One region of the Stenotrophomonas sp. K-6 genome, then DNA from elsewhere that is predicted to be linked to it. Evidence: predicted binding sites of a transcription regulator. Region 1 holds the regulator's gene; each other region holds the start of a gene.
The links. The regulator FliA, encoded in region 1, starts transcription of late flagellar genes. The targets are predictions, from matches to a motif close to TAAAGTTTNNCNNNCNNNGGCCGATAA.
Positions count from the first base shown of each region.

Region 2: a site for FliA is predicted at 4,536-4,562, ahead of AC13F7_RS18015 (flagellin). Genes of this name have one in related genera too.
Region 3: a site for FliA is predicted at 3,451-3,477, ahead of flgM (flagellar biosynthesis anti-sigma factor FlgM). Genes of this name have one in related genera too.

Region 1 is NZ_JBSPUC010000002.1:23,991-31,083, forward strand. Features, by position in the region: gene flhA (flagellar biosynthesis protein FlhA) at 1-1,508, shown strand, start outside; gene AC13F7_RS05510 (AAA family ATPase) at 1,658-3,313, shown strand; gene AC13F7_RS05515 (MinD/ParA family ATP-binding protein) at 3,300-4,187, shown strand; gene AC13F7_RS05520 (RNA polymerase sigma factor FliA) at 4,184-4,930, shown strand; gene cheY (chemotaxis response regulator CheY) at 4,947-5,339, shown strand; gene AC13F7_RS05530 (protein phosphatase CheZ) at 5,339-5,953, shown strand; gene AC13F7_RS05535 (chemotaxis protein CheA) at 5,959-7,093, shown strand, end outside.
Region 2 is NZ_JBSPUC010000006.1:252,705-259,797, forward strand. Features, by position in the region: gene flgJ (flagellar assembly peptidoglycan hydrolase FlgJ) at 1-1,204, shown strand, start outside; gene flgK (flagellar hook-associated protein FlgK) at 1,213-3,093, shown strand; gene flgL (flagellar hook-associated protein FlgL) at 3,090-4,292, shown strand; gene AC13F7_RS18015 (flagellin) at 4,656-5,822, shown strand; gene AC13F7_RS18020 (flagellin) at 5,895-7,091, shown strand.
Region 3 is NZ_JBSPUC010000006.1:240,649-247,741, reverse strand. Features, by position in the region: gene AC13F7_RS17970 (flagellar hook assembly protein FlgD) at 1-583, opposite strand, end outside; gene flgC (flagellar basal body rod protein FlgC) at 610-1,017, opposite strand; gene flgB (flagellar basal body rod protein FlgB) at 1,021-1,416, opposite strand; gene AC13F7_RS17955 (chemotaxis protein) at 1,702-2,646, opposite strand; gene flgA (flagellar basal body P-ring formation chaperone FlgA) at 2,752-3,399, shown strand; gene flgM (flagellar biosynthesis anti-sigma factor FlgM) at 3,509-3,811, shown strand; gene AC13F7_RS17940 (flagellar protein FlgN) at 3,814-4,146, shown strand; gene AC13F7_RS17935 (ATP-binding protein) at 4,226-5,455, shown strand; gene AC13F7_RS17930 (EAL domain-containing protein) at 5,456-7,093, opposite strand, start outside.

The DNA.
Region 1 (7,093 bases):
GTGCCAGCAAGTTCATCCGCGGCGATGCGATCGCCGGCATCCTGATCCTTTTCATCAACTTGATCGGCGGCCTGGCCGTCGGCGTACTCCAGCACGGCATGCCGTTCGGTGATGCCGCCGCTACCTACACCCTGCTTTCCATCGGTGACGGTCTGGTGGCGCAGCTGCCGGCGCTGCTGGTGTCCTCGGCGGTGGCCATGCTGGTGACCCGCGCCTCGCGCTCGCAGGACATGGCCCAGGCCATGATGGGCCAGGTGTTCGGCCAGTACCGCGCGCTCACCATTGCCGCTGCGATCATGGGTGTGGTCGGCCTGGTCCCGGGCATGCCCAACGTCGCCTTCTTGACGCTGGCGGCCCTCCTCGGCTTCGTTGCCTGGAAGGCCTGGAAGAAGAGCGTGGCCGCTGCGCGCGCCGCCGAATCCCCCGCTGCCGGCCGCTCTGAAGCCCTGGGGCTGCCCGGTGCCACCCCGTCGCCCACCGCTGAGCTGACCTGGGACGAACTGCGCCCGGTCGATCCGCTGGGCCTGGAGGTCGGCTATCGCCTGATCCCACTGGTCGACAAGAATCAGGGCGGCGAGCTGATGGCGCGGATCAAGGGGGTGCGCCGCAAGCTCACCCACGACATCGGCTTCCTGATTCCCTCCGTCCATATCCGCGACAACCTCGAGTTGCCTGCCACGGCCTACCGCCTGCTGATCCACGGCGTGCCCGTGGCCACCGCCGAGATCCACCCCGACCGCGAACTCGCGCTGGACCCGGGCAGTGCGCTGGGCACGCTGGAAGGCATCGCCGGAAAGGATCCAGCCTTCGGCCTGGACGCCACCTGGATCCAGCCGCACCAGCGCGCCAACGCCGAAACAATGGGCTACACGGTGGTCGATCCGGCCACCGTGGTGGCCACGCATCTATCGCACCTGATCCGCGAGCACGCCCCGGAACTGCTGGGCCATGAAGAAGTGCAGCAGCTGCTGGCCAACCTGGCCAAGAGCGCACCGAAGCTGGTCGAGGATCTGACGCCGAAGTCGCTGCCGCTCTCGGCCGTGGTGCGCGTGCTGCAGAACCTGCTGATCGAACGCATCCCGATCCGCCAACTGCGCAAGATCGTCGAATCGCTGGTGGAAAGTGCCCCGACCAGCCAGGACCCGGCCGTGCTGACCGCTGCCGTACGCAATGCACTGGGCCGCTTCATCGTGCAGGAGATCGCCGGCATGTCGGCGGAGCTGCCGGTGTTCACCCTCAATCCGCAACTGGAACGCGTCTTGCAGGAGTCCACTCAGGGCAACGGCGCCGCGCTGGAACCCGGACTCGCCGAGCGACTGCATCAAAGCCTGGCCGAATGTGTCGGCAAGCAGGAAGCGAAGAACGAGCCGGCGGTCGTGCTGGTCCCCGGCCCGGTACGTGCCGCGCTGGCACGGCTGGTACGCCACAGCGTCCCCTCGCTGTCCGTACTCGCCTACAGCGAGGTACCCGAGGACAAACGGTTGAAGCTGGTCGGCACGATCAGTTGAGCCAGGCGCCCGACGGCAACGCGACAGAAAACAGACACCTCATTCGAATTCACCGCAGCAGGAAATAAAGGGAATCCCTGACCGTGCAGACCACCGACAACCAGCGTTTCCCTTCCACCACTCCGCCGCCCCAGTCCCGGTACCACAGCATGAAAATCAAACGCTTCGTCGCCTCCGATATGCGCTCGGCCATGAACCTGGTGCGCAAGGAACACGGTCCGGACGCCGTGATCCTGTCCAACCGCCGGATCGCGGAAGGTGTCGAAATCGTGGCGGCGGCGAACTACGATGAAGACGCCGTGCAGCGTGCCCTGGAAGCGGCCCGCAAGGACGTCGCTCCGCCGCCGGCCCCGCGCCCACGCAGCGCCGCCGATGCCGTGATCGCGGCGGTGACCCGTCGCAAGGCCCCGGTCGCCACGCCCGAGCCGGTCGCGGCCACCACTTCGGCCGTTGCCGCCCTGGCGCGCGCCGCTGTCGGCGCGACCGGCCGCACGCTCGATACCGCCCACGAAGTAGTGCCGCCGCGCGGCAGTGATGGCTTTGCCGCCACCCTGGCCCGCGCAGGCCTCAACCCGGCTGTCAACGAACCGTCGCTGCCGGAGCAGATCTTCGCGCCGTTCAATGTCGAGCAGGCCGCGGCGGCGGCGCCCGCCGAGCCGGTGGAGGCTGTTGCCGCGCCCGCCGCGATCAACCGCGCCCGTTTCGTGATCGATCCACCACTGGATGAAATGGACGAGCCCGCATTGCCGGCCGCGGCGGTGCTCGCCCCGGCCGCGATCGTGGCCACCGCCGTACCGCCGGCGCTGCCGCTGCCGCTGCCGGTGACCACCGCGGCCGCCGCCAACGAACCGGCACCGGTCGTGGCCAGCGTGCCGGAGCTGAGCCTGATCCCGCGCGACGACGAAGAACTCCGCCAGCTGCGTCACGAAGTGGCGGGCATGCGCCACGTCATCGAGCGCGAGATGCACCGCTTCACCGACGAACGCCTGCGCGGCTCGCCGGTCCGTGCGGCCGCCTTGGACCTGATGGATGAATACGGCTTCGACGCCGGCATCAGCCGTGACGTGGCCATGCAGATTCCGCTGGACACCGAAGCCCACCGTGGCCGCGGCCTGATGCTCGGCCTGCTCTCCAAGAAGCTGCCGATCGCCCCGGTCGACCCGCTCGAAGCGGGCGGCGTGATCGCCCTGGTCGGCCCGACGGGTGCCGGCAAGACCACCACCATCGCCAAGCTGGCCTCGCGCTTCGCCGAAGCCCACGCCGCCCGCGATGTGGCCCTGGTCACCACCGATACCGGCCGCATCGGCGCCCGCGAGCAGCTGTACGGCTTCGGCCGCCAGCTCGGCATCGCCGTCCACGAGGCCAGCAGTGGCAGCGATCTGAACCAGCTGCTGGAACGCCTGAAGGACTACAAACTGGTCCTGATCGACACCGCCGGCCTGGGCCCGCGCGACCGTGCGCTGGCCGCCCAGCTGCAGTGGCTGCGGGCCGCCGAGCAGATCCGCACCCTGCTGGTGCTGCCGGCCAACACCAGTTTCGGCGACATGGACGAGGTGGTCCGCCGCTTCAGCGCCGCCAACCCGCAGGGTGTGGTGCTGAGCAAGCTGGACGAGACCGGGCGCTTCGGTACCGCCCTGTCGGTGGCCGTGGACCACCGCCTGCCGATCACCTGGGTCACCGATGGCCAGGACGTTCCTGAAGACCTGCACCGTGCCAGTGCGGCCAATCTTGTACTTCGCCTTGAAGATTTGCGCCGCGCGGCCGATATGCCCTGCAACCCGGAGTTGAACCATGCCGTCGCGTGAGTACGCCAAGCTGACCCAGACCTTCCCGTTGTCGGCTACCCGAAGCCAGCCGCTGGGCCCGGTCCGCACCATCGCCGTCACCGGCGGCAAGGGCGGCGTGGGCAAAACGAACGTTTCGGCCAACCTGGCCGTGGCGCTTGCCAGCATGGGCAAACGCACCCTGCTGCTGGATGCCGACCTGGCCCTGGCCAATGTCGATGTGATCCTGGGGCTGAAGCCGACCGTGACCCTGGCCGACCTGATCGCCGGGCGCTGCACGCTGGAGGAGGTCATCATCGAAGGCCCCGGCGGCCTGCTGGTGGTGCCGGCCGCCTCCGGCCGCCGCAACATGGCCGAGCTGCAGCAGGCCGAGCACATCGGGCTGATCAACGTGTTTTCCGAGCTGGAGCGTGAGCTGGACATCATGGTGGTGGACACGGCCGCGGGCATCACCGACGGCGTGTTGACGTTCTGCCAGGCCGCCCAGGACACCGTCGTCGTGGTCTGCGATGAGCCGGCCTCGATCACCGACGCCTACGCCTTGATCAAAGTGCTCTCGCGCGAACGCGGCGTGGACCGGATCCAGGTGGTCGCCAACATGGTGCGCGACCCGAATGAAGGCCGGGTGCTGTACGAGAAGCTGACCCGCGTCTGCGAGAAGTTCCTCGCCGATGTCTCGCTCAACTACCTGGGCTGCGTGCCGCAGGACGACTGGCTGCGCCTGTCGGTCCAGCGCCAGCAGCCGGTGGTGAAGGCCTACCCGTCCAGCCCCTCGGCGCTGGCACTGACCGAGATCGCGCGCCGTACCGCACGCTGGCAGGCCCCGACCGAGCCACGTGGCGGCGTTGAGTTCTTCCTCGAACGCATCCTCAAGCAACGCGGGGTGACCGCATGAAAGGCGCCGCACAATACAAAGAGGTCCAGCGGGTCGCAGCCAACGAGTGCATTGCCCAGCACTCCGACCTGGTCCGCCGCATCGCCCATCACCTGGCCGCCCGCCTGCCGGCGAGCGTGGAAGTGGACGACCTGATCCAGGCCGGCATGATGGGCCTGATCGAAGCGTCGCGCAGCTACGACGCCGACCAGGGCGCCTCGTTCGAGACCTATGCCTCGATCCGCATCCGTGGCTCGATGATCGATGAGATCCGCCGTGGCGACTGGGTACCGCGCTCGGTCCACCGCCGCGCCCGCGACGCCGCCGCCACCATCCGCCGGCTTGAGCAGAGCACCGGCCGTGCCGCCAGCGCCACGGAAGTGGCCGCCGCGATGGACATGCCGCTGCCGGACTACCTGCGCCTGATGGAAGATGCCTCGCGCGGCCAGGTGCTGAGCCTGGAATCACGGATCGAGGACCAGGGCGAACTGGACACCGTTGCCCAGGGCGGCCCGACCCCGCAGCAGGTGCTGGAGCGCGGTGAGTTCGGACGTGAGCTGGGCAACGCCATCGGACTGCTGCCCGAGCGCGAACAGCTGGTCCTGTCGCTGTACTACGAGCAGGAACTGAACCTGAAAGAGATCGGCGCCGTGTTGGGCGTCAGCGAATCGCGCGTGTGCCAGATCCATGGCCAGGCCGTGCTGCGCCTGCGTGGCCGACTGAAAATCTTCGAGGCGGCCGACGCCGGCCTCGAGAACCATTAAGACCGAGGAAAGAGCTTTGGACAAGAACATGCGTATCCTGATCGTCGACGATTTTTCGACCATGCGTCGTATCGTCAAGAACCTGCTGGGCGATCTGGGCTTCACCAACACCGCCGAAGCCGAGGACGGGCATGCCGCGCTGATGCTGTTGCAGAGCCAGCCGTTCGATTTCGTGGTCACCGACTGGAACATGCCGGTGATGACGGGCATCGACCTGCTCAAGGCCATCCGCGCCGACGCCAAGCTCAAGACCCTGCCGGTGTTGATGGTGACCGCAGAAGCCAAGCGCGAGCAGATCATCGAAGCGGCCCAGAACGGCGTCAACGGCTACATCATCAAGCCGTTCACCGCCCAGACCCTGGAAGAAAAGCTCGGCAAGATCTTCGAACGTCTGGCGGCGAGCGCCTGATGGAAACCCTGAGCGACAAATCAGCGCTGGTGCAGCGCCTGCAGGATGCACTGGCCGCGCTGGAATCGGGCGACGAAGCAGCGTGGCGTCAGCAAATCGATGCACTGGCCGCACTGCGGACCCAGCCGATGATGGCCGGGTTGAACCGGCTTGCCCGCGAGCTGGGCCAGGCACTGGGCGAGCTGCCCAGCCTGCCCAGCGAAGCCGGCGAACTGGACGATGCCTGCGCGCGTCTGGATCACGTGGTGGCGATGACCGAACAGGCCACCCACCGCACCCTGGACCTGGCCGAAGAATGCCGCACGCTCACCGAGCAGCTGCGCGCCAATGGCGTGACGGCCGACCAGGACCAGCAGCTGGACCGCATCCGCCACAACCTGACCGAGATCGCACTCACCCAGAGCTACCAGGATCTCACCGGGCAGATCATCCGCCGCGTGGTGGGCATCGTGCGTCGCGTGCATGAAGGCTTCGGTGCACTCGGGCTGCCGCCGCAGGACGACACCGCGCACAAGCGCGACAACGGTCTGGCCGGCCCGGCCGTGACCGGTCTGGACCGCCACCAGGTTTCACAGGTCGACGCTGACGACCTGCTCTCCGATTTGGGACTTTAACGATCATGAGTGCTGTTCCGGACGATATCGCTGCCGACTTCATCCTCGAGGCCCAGGAGATCCTGGATCGCCTTGGCGAACAGCTGGTGTCGCTGGAGCAGGCGCCCCAGGACGGTGACCAGCTCAACGCCGTGTTCCGCGGGTTCCACACGCTCAAAGGCGGCGCGGGCTTCCTCGGCATCCAGGCGATGGTCGAGCTGTGCCACGCCGCCGAGGAAACCCTCGGCATGGCGCGCTCGGGCCAGGCCACGCTGCAAGCCCATCACTTCGACGCGGCCCAGCAGTCGCTGGACTATCTGCAGTCGATGCTGGACTCGGTCTCGGCCGGCACCGAGCCGGGCTATGCCCCGCCGGAGCTGATCGCACAGTTCGACGTCAACGGCCCGGCGACGCCGGCGGCCGCACCGAGCGCCGCCGCCGGCCCCAGCAGCGGTGAGCTGATCACCGACGATGAATTCGAAGCACTGCTCGACCAGCTGCATGGCGGTGCCGCACCGACCGCGGTCGCCGCCAGGAAAGACGACGGCATGATCAGCGAGGACGAGTTCGAATCCCTGCTCGACCAGCTGCACGGCGGCGCGGCACCCGGTGCCAAGCCCGTGACGGCTGCACCGGCCCCGGCGCCGCGTGCAGTGGCAGCGCCCGCCGCGCCTGCCGCCAACAAGCCGGCGCCCAACAAGCCGGTCGCCGAGGCCGAGCACACCGTGCGCGTGGATACCAAACGCCTGGATGCGATCGTCAACCTGATCGGCGAACTGGTGCTCTCGCGCAACCGGCTCAAGACCCTGCGCGCGCGCCTGCACGATGAAGAGCTGGACCGCGCGGTCTCCACCCTGGACATCGCCACCGCCCGCCTGCAGTCGGCGGTGATGCGCACCCGCATGCAGCCGGTCGGCAAGGTGTTCTCGCGCTTCCCCAAGGTGGCCCGCGATGTCGCGCGCTCGCTGAAGAAGGAAGTGGAGCTGGAACTGATCGGTGCCGAGACCGAGCTGGACCGCAACCTGGTCGAAGCGCTGGCCGATCCACTGGTCCATCTGGTCCGCAACGCGATCGATCACGGCGTGGAGATGCCGGACCTGCGCGAAGCCCAGGGCAAGCCGCGCAGCGGCCACGTGCGCCTGTCGGCCCAGCAGGAAGGCG
Region 2 (7,093 bases), on a different contig from region 1:
GGCGCTGGAACTCAACCCCGCCCAGCCCAACAGCCAGGCCAAGGTCGACAAGGTCGCCCGCCAGCTGGAGGGCCAGTTCGCCCAGATGCTGATCAAGAGCATGCGTGAGGCCAGCTTCGGCGATTCGCTGTTCCCCGGCGAAAACACCATGTTCCGCGAGATGTACGACCAGAAGATCGCCGACGCGATGACGCGCGGCCGCGGGCTGGGCCTGTCCAGCATGATCGCGCGCCAGCTCGGTGGCGGCGAAGGCGAGACCGCCAAGCCGGTGGATACCTCGCTCAACCCGGCCGCCGCACTGCGCGCCTATCGCCTCAATGCCCCGGCCGCCGCTGGCCTGCCGCTGCCGGCAGCGACGGCGCCGGTGGTGCCCAGTGAAGTGGATCTGCTGCAGAAGCTGGGCGGCAGCGAACCGTCGGCGGTCCTGCAACCGATGGAGCGTGCGCTGGACCTGATCGCCGGGCGCGAGAGCAGCCAGATGCACGAGGCGATCGGCAGTCGTGATCCCTACGCCGCCGCTGCAGAGGCCGATCCAGCCAGCGCCAACTGGGCGATGGGCGATGACCGCTGGCAGGACGTCAACCGCACGGCCGCCACCGGCCCCAGCGCGGTTGATAGCCTGGCCGCCTCCACCGCGGCTGCGGAGCTGGGCCCGCACACCCCGGCCGGCTTCGTCGCCAGCATCTGGGGCCATGCCCAGCAGGCAGCCCGCGAACTGGGCGTGGATGCCAAGGCGCTGGTCGCCCAGGCCGCGCTGGAGACCGGCTGGGGCCGCAAGCTGGTACGCCGCAGTGGCGGCGACAGTTCGCACAACCTGTTCGGGATCAAGGCCAACGGTTGGCAGGGCGAGCGCGCCACCAGTGGCACCCACGAGTACGTCAATGGCGTACGCCGTAACGAAACCGCCAGCTTCCGCGCCTACAACTCGGTGGGCGACAGCTTCGCCGACTACGTGCGCCTGCTGAAGACCAGCCCGCGTTACCAGAACGCCCTCCAGGCCGGCAGCGACGTCCGCAGCTTCGCGCAGGGCCTGCAGCGCGCCGGCTATGCCACCGACCCCACCTATGCCGCCAAGATCGCCGCGATCGCCGGCGGCCCGACCATCGAACGCGCCGTCGCGGCCGTGACCGATGCCGGCCAGCGCCTGGGTCGCACTTTTGCCAGCACCGCCAGCCCGACCGGGCTGGGTGTCATCCGTCGTTGAGGTAATCCATGTCCAGCGTTCTCTCCACCGGCACCAGCGCCCTGCTCGCTTTCCAGCGCGCCCTGGCGACCACCAGCCATAACGTCGCCAACATCAAGACGCCGGGCTACAGCCGGCAGAAGGTGGATTTCGCCACCGCCAACCCGCAGAACTACGGGTATGGCGACGTCGGCAACGGCACCCGGATCACCGACGTGCGTCGCGTTGCCGACCAGCTGGCGATCTCGCGCCTGCTCGACGGCAGCGGTGAACTGGCGCGCCTGAAGCAGCTGTCCACCATGGCCGACCGCGTGGACGCCATGTTCTCCGACACCGCCACCAACGTCGCCGGTGTGTGGTCGAACTTCTTCGACTCCGTCAGCGGCCTGTCGTCCAATGCCTCCGGCAGCGCCGACCGCCAGAACGTGCTGGATGCCGGCAAGACCCTGTCCGGCCGCTTCCAGCAGCTCAACACCCAGCTCAACAACCTCAACGGCGAGGTCAACAACGGCCTGATCGCCGGCGCCACCGAGATCAACCGGCTGGCCAAGGAAATCGCTCAGCTCAACGGTGCGATCGGTGGCAACGCCGCCACCGCGGCGCCGGATTTGCTGGATCGCCGTGACGAACTGATCGCCAACCTGGTCGGCTACACCGGCGGCAACGCGGTGATGCAGGACGGCGGGCTGATGAACGTCTACACCGCCGGCGGTCAGGCGCTGGTGGTGGGTACCACGGCCTCCAGGGTCACCACCGTCACCGACCCCTACCAGCCCGAGCGCCTGCAGCTGGCGCTGGAAAGCCAGGGCCAGAAGATCACCATCGAGCCCAAGACGCTCGGCGGCCAGATCGGCGGCCTGCTGGAGTTCCGCGACACGGTGCTGACGCCGGCCCAGGCCGAGCTCGGCAAGCTGGCAATCGGCATGGCCAGCAGCTTCAACGACGTCCACCGCCAGGGCGCCGATCTCTACGGCCAGATGGGCGGCGACTTCTTCAACATCGGCAACCCGCGCATCACCGCCAACAGCAACAATGCCGGCACCGCCCAGATGACCGCGCGCTTCGGCGATCTGGCCAAGCTGGACGGCCAGAACATCGTGATGAAGTTCGATGGCACCCAGTGGCTGGCCTCGCGGGCGGACACCGGTGCCAGCATCCCGATGACCGGCACCGGCACCGCTGCCGATCCGCTGGTGCTCAACGGCGTCGAGCTGGTCATGACCGGCACCCCGTCCACGGATGACCGCTTCCTGCTGCAGCCCACGGCGGGCGTGGCCGGCAGCATGGAGGTGGCGATCACTGACACCTCCCGCCTGGCCGCAGCCGCCCCGATCAAGGGCACTGCCGCGATGGCCAACACCGGCACCGGCAAGCTGACCGGGGTGAAGGTGACCGACGCGGACAACGCGGCGCTGCGCAATCCGGCGGCGATCGTGTTCATCAGCGCCACCGAATACACCATCGATGGCGGAGCACCCAACACCTATACCGCCGGCCAGACCATCACCGCCAACGGCTGGAGCTTCGTCCTCGACGGCGCGCCCAAGACCGGCGATACCTTCACCATCGCACCGACCCCGGCCGGCTCCTCGGACAACAGCAACGCGCTGCTGCTGGCCAAGGTCGAGCAGGCCAAGGCATTCAACGAAGGCACGGTCACCCTCAGTGGCGCCCTCGGCGGCCTGACCACCCAGGTCGGTGCCGCTGCGCGTTCGGCCGAGTATTCCCTGATGGCCCAGCAGGTGATCACGGACCAGGCCCAGGCCGCCCGGGACTCGATCTCCGGCGTCAATCTGGATGAAGAAGCCTCGGACATGCTCCGCCTGCAGCAGGCCTACCAGGCCGCCTCGCAGCTGATCTCCACCGCCGACACCATGTTCCAGACGATCCTCGGAGCCGTACGCTCATGAACAATCGTATTTCCACCGGCATGATGTTCAACCAGTCGGTGTCGTTGATGCTGGCCTCGCAGGCGAAGATGAGCCACCTGGAGCGTCAGATCTCCACCGGCAGCAAGATCGTGACCGCCAAGGACGATCCGGTCTCGGCCGGCAGCGCGGTCGGCCTGGACCGCACCCTGGCCTCGCTGGACCGCATGCAGCTCAACGCCGGCAACGTGCAGAACCGGCTGGGCATCCAGGAAAATGCACTCGCCCAGGTCGGCGACATGATGGGCCGCATCACCGAACTGACCATCTACGCCAACAACCCGGCGCTGGCCGCGGCTGACAAGCAATCCATGGTCACGGAAATCGAGGCGATCCGCGGCAATCTGCTGGCGGTGGCCAACAGTACCGACGGCACCGGCCGCTATGTATTCGGTGGCACCGATGACGGCAGCCCGCCGTTCAGCCAGATCGATGGCCGGATCGTCTACAACGGCGACCAGAACCAGCGTCAGGTCGAGGTCGGCCCGGACACCTACGTGCTCGACGCCCTGCCCGGCAGCGAGATCTTCATGCGCATCGTCACCGGCGATGGGCACGTGGATGCTGCGGCGGCGGCCGGCAACACCGGTACCGGCGTGCTCACCAACGTCACCCGCAACGGTGATGGCGGCTGGAATGGCGAGGGCTTCAGCGTGCGCTTCACTGCCGCCGATGCCTACGAACTGGTCGATGCCGGCGGCACCGTGGTCTCCACTGGGAGCATGAAGGCCGGGGACGACATTGTGGTCAACGGCGTGCGCCTGCATATCGACGGCGTGCCAGCGGCAGGTGACACCTTCGAGGTGAGCCCGTCCTCCAGCCGCGACATCTTCGGCACCCTGGATTCGCTGATCGGCGCGCTGAAGATGGACACGGGCACCCCTGCCCAGCAGGCAGCCCAGCAGAACCTGCTGCAAAGCGGCCTGCGCGACGTGGCACGTGCCTCCGAGCGGATGATCGACTCACGCGCTTCCGGCGGTGCCCAGTTGAAGATGCTGGACAATGCTGCGGACATGCGCGAATCGAATGTCGTGACGCTCAAGACCACTCTCTCGCAGATGCGCGACGTGGACTACGCCGACGCGTTGAGCCAGTACCAGCTGGAAAAGACCGCCCTGCAGGCGGCACAGACCCTGTTCTCGCAGATGCAGCAGATGTCGCTGTTCAACACGATCCGCTGATCGCCCCTACAACCTGGGTTGGCCTGAAGGCCGCGATGCTCTGAGCATCGCGGCCTTCTTCGTTCTGGGTCCTGGCATAGCCATCGGGGCCGGAGGGGGCGGTCCTGACCCCATCGCTGGTCTACACGGCGACTTTCCTGCGCGCAGTGCTCTTCCAAGCCTGCCCTCGCTCCAGCCACGGCCGGATGGCCCGTGAAATTCGTCCTCTCGCGCCTCCCCGTCAATTCCAGCCAAATCTCCGCCTAAAGGTTGTTGACAAAGCGCCGTTATTGATTTGGCAACAGCGAAGCACACAGCCAAAAACAAAAAAACGGCGGCGCTTCGTTCCTTTCACCACCGGGATTCCAATAAGGGAGACGACCCATGGCACAGGTAATCAACACCAATACGATGTCGCTCAACGCTCAGCGCAACCTGAGCACCAGCGGCAGCTCGCTCGCTACCACCATCCAGCGCCTGTCGTCGGGCCTGCGCATCAACAGCGCAAAAGACGACGCCGCCGGCCTGGCAATTTCCGAGCGCTTCGGCACCCAGATCCGCGGCACCGACGTCGCGATCCGCAATGCCAACGACGGCATCTCGCTGGCCCAGGTCGCCGAGGGTTCGCTGAGCGAGATCGGCAACAATCTGCAGCGTGTCCGCGAACTGGCCGTGCAGGCCTCCAACGCCACCAACTCGGCCAGCGACCGCAAGGCCCTCCAGGCCGAAGTGACCCAGCTGGTCAGCGAAATCGACCGCGTCGCCAAGCAGTCTGACTTCAACGGTACCAAACTGCTGGATGGTAGCTTCACCAGCCAGCTGTTCCAGGTCGGCGCCAACGCCGGTCAGGCGATCGCCATCAACAACGTGGTCGACGCCAAGTCCAGCTCGCTGGGCAACGCCAAGTTCGCTCCGTCGGTCAGCAGCAGCGCCGATATCACCGTCATCACCGACCTGGAAGACGTCACCATCAATGGCGTTGAGATCGGCACGATCTCTGGCAGCACCACCGCCGAGTTCGCCGCCTCCGCCGCCGCCCAGATCAACAGCAAGATCGGTGAAGCCGGTGTCTATGCCGAGGTGGTCACCACCGCCGGCACCCCGGACACCCACAGCCTGAAGCTGACCTCCGTGAAGGCAGACCGCGACCTGGTCATCGATGGTGCCGGCCAGCTGAACCTGGCCGACTCCACCGTCGCTGCGCCGAGTTCCGTCGCCGCGACCGCCACCTCCGCCTTCGTCAAGGACCTGGACGTTTCGTCCTATGTCGGCGCGCAGAAGGCCCTGGAAATCGTCGACAAGGCATTGGAGTCGGTCAACAGCGTGCGCGCCGATCTCGGTGCCATCCAGAACCGCTTCACCTCCGTCGTTGCCAACCTGCAGACCTCCTCGGAAAACCTGTCCGCATCGCGCAGCCGCATCCGCGATACCGACTTCGCCAAGGAAACCGCAGAGTTGACCCGCACCCAGATCCTGCAGCAGGCCGGTACGGCCATGCTGGCCCAGGCCAACCAGGTGCCGCAGAACGTGCTCAGCCTGTTGCAGCGCTGACATGAGCCGCTCCTGAAGCACGTCATGAGCGTCTAACCCAACTCACGTGCAACCGCTCAAGGACCCCTCCTCATGGCACAAGTCATCAACACCAACACGATGTCGTTGAATGCTCAGCGTAATCTGAGCACCAGCGGCAGCTCCCTGGCCACCACGATCCAGCGCCTGTCGTCGGGTTCGCGCATCAACAGTGCCAAGGACGATGCGGCCGGTCTGGCCATCTCCGAGCGCTTCGGCACCCAGATCCGCGGCACCGACGTGGCCATCCGCAACGCCAACGATGGCATCTCGCTGGCGCAGGTCGCCGAAGGTTCGCTGACCGAAATCGGCAACAACCTGCAGCGCGTCCGCGAGCTGTCGGTGCAGGCCTCCAACGCCACCAACTCGGCCAGCGACCGCAAGGCCCTGCAGGCCGAAGTAACCCAGCTGGTCAGCGAAATCGACCGCGTCGCCAAGCAGTCCGACTTCAACGGCACCAAGCTGCTGGATGGCTCGTTCTCCAGCCAGCTGTTCCAGGTCGGTGCCAACGCCGGCCAGGCCATCGCCATCGACAAGGTCGTGGACGCCAAGGCCAATGCCTTGGGCGGTGCCGAGTTCGCCACTGGCGCGGTAGCCATCACGGCTGCTGCTTCTGCCACCGCTGATATCAACATCACCGGCCTGAGCATCACTGACAGCAAGGGCGCCAAGGTCGACTTCGACGCGCTGACTGTCAAGAGCGCCGGCAGCGTTGCCGCCACCGGCACCGCCGCCGCCACCGCGCTGGCCTCGCACATCAACGCCAAGATCGGTGAAACCGGCGTCTATGCCGAAGTCGATACCGCCGGCACCGGCGTGACCCTGACCTCGGTCAAGGACAGCGTTGACAAGGACGGCGCGTATAAGGGCTTCACCGTGGCCGCTACCGGCGCAACCTACACCGATGCGAGCACCGCGCCGGCGACGCCGGGCAAGCAGTTCGCCGACAAGATCGACGTTTCCACCGTCAAGGGTGCCCAGCAGGCGCTGGAAATCGTTGACAAGGCGCTGAGCTCGATCAACAACACCCGCGCCGATTTGGGTGCGATCCAGAACCGCTTCACCTCGGTCGTTGCCAACCTGCAGACCTCCTCGGAAAACCTGTCCGCGTCGCGCAGCCGCATCAAGGACACCGATTTCGCCAAGGAAACCGCAGAGCTGACCCGCACCCAGATCCTGCAGCAGGCCGGCACGGCCATGCTGGCCCAGGCCAACCAGGTGCCGCAGAACGTGCTCAGCCTGCTGCGCTGATC
Region 3 (7,093 bases), on a different contig from region 1:
CATAGGTGTTGAGCTTGGTCTTGGCGCCGGCGGTATCGGTATGCGAAGCGGCGATGGTGTAGGTGCCTTCGGCCATGCGGTTGCCGTTGGCATCCTTGCCGTCCCAGTCGAAGGTGACTTCGCCGGACGCCTTGGCTTCCACGCTGATCTGGTTGACCTTCACGCCGTTGGCATCGGTGATGTCCACCGTCACGAAGCCGGCGCCGGGCGCGGCGACCATGCCGGTGACGTCGCCGTCCTTCTCCAGCGCGAGCTTCTCCGAGGGCACCAGCACTTCGTGACCCACCAGGGCCGCGCCGCGCAGGATCTGGTCGCTGGACATCGAATCCTGGAAGCCCTTGACCGTGTTGTTGAGGTCGGTGATGCCCTGGACCTGCGACAGCTGCGCCATCTGCGCGACCATCTGGGTGTTGTCCATCGGCTTGAGCGGATCCTGGTGACGCAGCTGCTCGGTCATCAGGCGCATGAAGTCGGCCTGGTCCAGCGTGCTCTTTTTCTTGCTGGTGTCGCTGTTGGGTGCGTTCAGGCCCAGCGCGGTGTAGATGTCGCTGTTGTTCTGGCCAACGCCATTGGTGGTGCTCATGGGGGTCGATTCCTGGGGAGTGAGGGTCAGCGACCCATGGTCAGCGTGGCCAGCGCCAGTTCCTTGGCGGTGGTCAGCATCTCCACGCCCGCCTGGTAATTGCGCGAGGTCGAAATCAGGTTGACCATCTGCGCGACCGGGTCGACGTCGGGCTGGTAGATGTAGCCATCGGCATCGGCCAGCGGGTGGCCCGGCTCGTAGCGCTGGATCGGCGCGGCGTTGCTCTGGCTGATCTCCTTGACCTGCACCGTGGTGATGTTGGGGTCGGTGCGGCTGGTGACCGACTGGAAGATCGGCTCCAGCGGCTTGTAGACCGCATCGGCCGAACCGGCGACGGTATCGGCGTTGGAGAGGTTGGAGGCGATGGTGCTCATGCGCACGGACTGCGCCTGCAGCGCGGAACCGGCGATATCGAAGATGGGCAGGTTGCTCATGGCTTATTGCCCCGTGATCGCGGTGAGCATGGAGCGCACCTTGGATTCGACGAAGCTCAGCGAAGCGCGGTACTCCAGCGCAGCGCGGCCGTAGGCGGCGCGTTCGGCATCCGGATCGACGGTATTGCCGTCAATGCTCGGCTGCACGCCTTCTTTGGCGATCTGGAACGGGTTCAACCCGCCGCCGATCTCATAATGCTGTTCGTTGGTGGTTTTCATCAGGCCGTTTGCATCCAGGCCCTGGGCATTACGCAACGCGGCATCGAAATCCAGGTCCTGGGCCTTGTAGCCGGGGGTATCGGCGTTGCTCAGGTTGCTGGCGATCAGCTTCATCCGCTGCTCGCGCAACGGCATGGCCTGGGCATGGACACCCAGATAGTTGGAAATCAGATTGGGCATGGCGCACTCCCACGGGACGATGCCAGGGGCAGTGCAAGCGGCGTGCCAGAGGGCAGGGCGCGTCGGTGCCCGGCGGCATGTTCACGCCAGGGAATTCACCACGCCAGGGCAAGGGGCCATACCCCGGGGTAGATCCACGCCATGTGTGGATGAAAGGGCCAAACCCCAAGCTGGATCCACGCCATGGGTGGATGAGCAGGCCATACCCCGGGTGTACATCCACGCGACGCATGGACGCCGTAAACCCAACGGGGAAAGGACGCCGGCGCCAGGGCCGGCCGCCCCTTACGCCGCCATCGCGACCTTCTTCAGGCGGTCCAGCAGGAAGTCCGCCAGCTCATGCGGCGAGTACTTGGCCACGAACGCATTCGCGCCGACCCGCTCGACCATCGCGTTGTTGAACACGCCCGACAGGGAGGTGTGCAGCAGCACGTACAGGCCGGCCAGGCCCGGGTGACGCCGGATTTCCGTCGTCAGGGTGTAGCCGTCCATCGCCGGCATCTCGATATCGGAGATCACCATCGCGTAGCGCTCGGCGGGGTTCTCCCCGGAGGCGTGGATCTGCAGCAGGTGGTCCAGCGCCTGCTTGCCGTCCGAGAGCAGGGTCGCCCCGACCCCCAGCTGGTCCAGCACGCTGCGGATCTGCTGGCGGGCCACGCGGGAGTCGTCCACCACCAGGACCTGCATCGGCGGGGCGTCGGCGGGCAGGGCCATCGAGGGGTCCAGCACGGCTTCACCGCGGACTTCGGCGATGTCGGCCAGCACGCTTTCCACGTCGATCACCTGGATGAGTTCGCCCTGGAAACGGGTGACTGCGGTCAGATAGCTGGACTCGGCGCCCAGTTCCGGCGGCGGATGGATGTCCTCGACGGCAATATTGACGATTCGTTCCACGCCGCTCACCAGGAAGCCCTGGATGGAACGGTTGAACTCGGTCACCACCAGGTAGCCCGGTGCCTTGTCCGCATCGGGTTCACGCTCGGGGTGGCCGATTGCCAGGCCCAGGTCCAGCACCGGCACCGAGCGGCCACGGACATCGGCCACACCGGCGAACTGGCTGGGCAGCCCCGGTACCTGGAACAAGCCAGGGCGCCGCAGGACTTCCTGCACCTTGAAGACATTCACGCCAAAAAGCTGACGTCCACCCAGCCGGAACAGCAGCAGGGCCAGACGATTGTGGCCGGCCAGTCGCGTACGCTGGTCGATGCGGTTGAGCAGGTCATGGGACATGGACTTGGTATCGGCGGCACCGGCGGCGACTTGAGCGCCCCGAGTGCAGTAGTTCGGCATGACCCTTGCATCGAGCTGCGCATGATCCTTGCCCGTGGAGTGCCCATGCGTTCTGTTCTCTTTGCCGTGCTGTTGCTGGCCGCGCCCGCGTGGGCCGCTGGGGGCTGGCAACCCGTGGACAGCATCCGCCAGGCGGCGCTGGCCACGTTGCCGGCCGGCAGCGAAGGCGACACCACGCTGGATTCGGCACTGCGCCTGCCGGCCTGTGGTCAACCGCTGGCCGCCCAGCCTACCGGGACCAGTACGGTGGAGGTCAGCTGCCCCGACGCGGGCGGCTGGCGCCTGTTCGTACCGGTTAAGGTGCGGCGCAACCAGACCGTGCTCATTCTCAATAGAGGTGTGGCGGCTGGAGAAACCCTCTCGGCGGCCGATATCACTACCGGCCAGCGTGATGCGGCACGGATCGCCGGCGCAGCATTGGCCGATCCCGCCGCTGCGGTGGGCCGCGTGGCGCGCAGGACCCTGAGCGCCGGCAGCCTGCTGTCGGCCAACGATCTGGTCGCCCAGCGGCTGGTTCGGCGGGGCGACAGTGTCGCCCTGGTGTCCCGGCGCGGCGGGGTGGAGGTCCGGGTTGCCGGGCGTGCCATGGCCGACGCGGGCGAGAATGAGCGGGTGTCGGTCGAGAACCTCTCTTCGCGCAAGATCGTGCAGGGCACCGTGGCGGCCAGCGGTGACGTTTTAGTGGCGCGCTGACCACATGTGTGAATACGGGCCACTTTCCTCGCGAAACCTGCAATATTCCCCTAAAGATGGCGGCTGATTGGCCGTTATCCCTTGTGAACCGCAATCTCAGGACGAACCCATGAGCCAGAAAATCGACGGCAACCTGCAGGCCACCGCCCATCTGCGCAGTGTTGCGCTCGGCAACAAGCCCAGCGTCAGCACCGATGCCCCGGCGCGCCCGGTGGAGGCTGCCGACAGCCTGCGCCTGACCGGCGAAGCCACCAGCCTGCAGGCCATGCAGCGCGAACTGTCCACGGCCCCGGCCATCGATGCCAACCGTGTCCAGGCCGTGCGTGATTCGCTGCAGAACGGCACCTACAAGATCAATCCCGACGCGATCGCTTCGCGCATGCTTGAGCTGGACCAGCAGCTGCAGGGATGAAGCTGGCGATGAGCGAGCCGCTGCAGCGCCTCAGCGATGCCTTGGACGTCGAACGCCAGGCATTGGTCGAGCATGACGTACAGGCCCTGATCCGCGCGACCGGTGCCAAGCTGGAGGCGTTGCGAGCCCTCGAGGCCGCATTGCCGCTGGGACAGGCTGAGCGCGTGCAGGAGCTGGCCGAGCGCAACCGCGCCAACGGCGTGCTGCTCTCGCGCCGCCGCCGCGAGGTCAACTGGGCACTGCGCCAGCTCGGCCGCAGCGAAGATTCCTCGGCGTACGACGCCAAGGGACAGTCGCACACGCTGCATACCCGGCGGCCGCTCGCGGTCGCCTGAGCGGCGCGATCCGGCGGCCCGAGGCTGCCGACGATGACGTCACCGCGTATATTGAGCGCCTGTTTCCAGCCGCCTCGATGTGACCGTGACCGCAACTTCCTCTCTTGTCACCGCCCCGTTGCCCCCGCATCCGGTTCTGCTCGCCCTGTTCGAGCGGATCAAGGAAGGGGTTCTGCTGTTTCGTGAGGACGGCAGCGTCGCGCTGGCCAACACCGCGGTCAGTGAGATTCTCGGCCAGGCCGAACGCGATGCCGAACTGACACCCGCGCAATGGCTGCGCCAGCTGCTGCCGCCCGATGCGCTGGAGCAGGCAAGCCTCCACGGCCACTGGAATGGCAGCCTGCCGGTCGGCGAGCGCATGGTCATCGCCCACGTGTACCACCATGACGATGGCGGCCAGCGGCACTATCTGGCGCTGTTCCGCCGCATCGAAGGCCAGGAGGACTACGAGCGCGAGCTGCAGCAGCGGCACGCCGAGCTGCGGCAGGCCTACCTGCGCCTCAACGGCACCCAGGAAAAGCTGCTGCAGTCCGAGAAGATGGCCTCCATCGGCCAGCTGGCGGCCGGCGTGGCGCACGAAATCAACAACCCGATCGGTTATGTGCACTCCAACCTGGGCAGCCTGCAGGAATACCTGCGCAGCCTGTTCACCGTGATCGAAGCTTATGAGCGTGCGCTGCGCGCGCCCGACCCCAAGGCGCTGATCCCGGAGATCGACGATATCCGCCAACGCTTCGACATCGATTTCATCAGCCGCGATCTTCCGCAGCTGATGGCTGAGTCGCGCGAGGGCATCGAGCGGGTGACGCGCATCGTGCGCGACCTGAAGGACTTCTCGTACTCGGGCCGCGATGAGTCGTGGAAGCTGGTCGATCTGCACGCCGGTCTGGAATCGACGATCAACATCATCTGGAACGAGCTCAAGTACAAGGTGACCCTGCACCGGGAGTTCGGCCAGCTGCCGCTGGTGGAATGCCTGCCGTCGGAGTTGAATCAGGTGTACATGAACCTGCTGCTCAACGCCGGCCATGCCATCGCAGATCGCGGCACGATCAACGTGCGCACCGGCGTGGACGGCGACACGGTCTGGGTGGAGTTCGAGGATACCGGCGGCGGCATCTCGCCGGAGCTGCGCCAGCGCATCTTCGATCCGTTCTTCACCACCAAGCCGGTGGGCAGCGGCACCGGCCTGGGCCTGTCGATCTCCTACAGCATCATCAACAAGCACCACGGCCGCATCGATCTGGACAGCACCCCGGGCGTGGGGTCGAAGTTCCGCGTGGTGCTGCCGATCAAGCAGCCACGCTGATCACTCGTCTGCCGGGGCGGCGGCCACCATCGGCGAGGTATTCGCCCGGCGCTGTTCCTCGTGCGTGCGGAACGCCTGGTGGATGTGCTTGCGCAGCTCGTCGTCGTTCCACGGCTTGGTCAGGAACCGGTAGATCGCGCCGCGATTGATCGCGTCGGTGACTGTGTTGAGGTCCGTGTAGCCGGACAGCACCAGCCGGATCGTGTCCGGATAGAGCATCTTCACCCGGCCCAGGAACTCGGTGCCGCTCATGTCGCTCATGCGCTGATCGGACAGGATCACCTGCACGTCGTTGATGGCCAGCAGATCGAACGCGTCACGCACGTTGCCGGCCGCCAGGATGCGGTAGCCATCGCGGCGGAACAGACGCACCAGCGAGCGCAGCACGTTCTCCTCGTCGTCCAGCAGCAGCAGCGTGCGGTCCGGGCGGGTCTCGGCGAAGGCCTCCGGGCGCAGGTAGCGGCGGCGCAGGGTCATGCCGGCGGCATCGGCCGACATCGGCTCACCGAACAGATACCCCTGGAACACATCGCAGTCGTTGCGGCGCAGGAAGCCCAGCTGTGCCTGCGATTCCACCCCGTTGGCGATCACCGTCATGCCCAGCTGGTGGCCCATGGCGATGATCGCGCGCGCGATGGCGGCCTCGCGGTTGCCGGCCGGTGCGCTCTTGATGAAGCTGCGGTCGATCTTCAGCTTGTCCACCGGGTAGCGGACCAGCGCGCTGAGGCTGGAATCACCGGTGCCGAAGTTGTCCAGGCTCAGGCTGATGCCTTCGTTGCGCAGGTTGACCAGCGTCTCGTGGACGAAGTTGACGTTGTTGGTCAGCGCGCTTTCGTTGATCTCCAGCGTGAGCATGTGCGCCGGCACGCCAGCGGCCTGCATCAGCGACATCACCTCGGCAAAGAAGTTCGGGCGCAGCAGCTGCAGGGTGGAGACATTGACGGCGATGGTGAAATCATCGAAGCCCTGATCGCGCCACAGCTTGGCCTGCTTGAGCGCGCCCTCCAGCACCCAGGTGCCGATCTGCACGATGATGCCCAGCCGCTCGGCCGTGCGCATGAAGCGCTCGGGCACCAGCATGCCCAGCGTGGGGGACTGCCAGCGCAGCAGCGCCTCCATGCCGACCACGTGGCCATCGCGGGCGCTTACCAGCGGCTGGTAACGCAGTTTGAGCTCGCCATTGGGGATGGCGTCGACGATCTGGCGCGCGATGATGCTCTCGCTGTGCGCGCTGGACGGCGTATCCACCGCATGGATGCGCACCGCATTGCCGCCTTCGCGGGCGGCCTGGTAGAGGGCATCTTCGGCGTGGTCGAGCAGGCGCGAGACGCCGGTGGCGTGTTCCGGGCACAGGCTCACGCCCAGCTTGCCGGTCATGAACAAGGTGTACGGCAGCACCGACAGCGGCAGCTCCAGCTGCTGGCGGATTTCCTCGGCCAGGTCTTCGGGCAGCGGCATGTCCGCGGTGCGCGGCACGGCCAGCAGGAACTCATCGCTGCCGTGGCGCCACAGCTTGCCGCGGCCACGCAGATGGTGCTGCAGGCGCTGGGCGACCAGCACCAGGGCCTGATCGCCCACCTCCGCGCTCATGTTCTCGTTGACCGAGGCGAAGTGGTCGATGTCCACGTGCATCAGCAT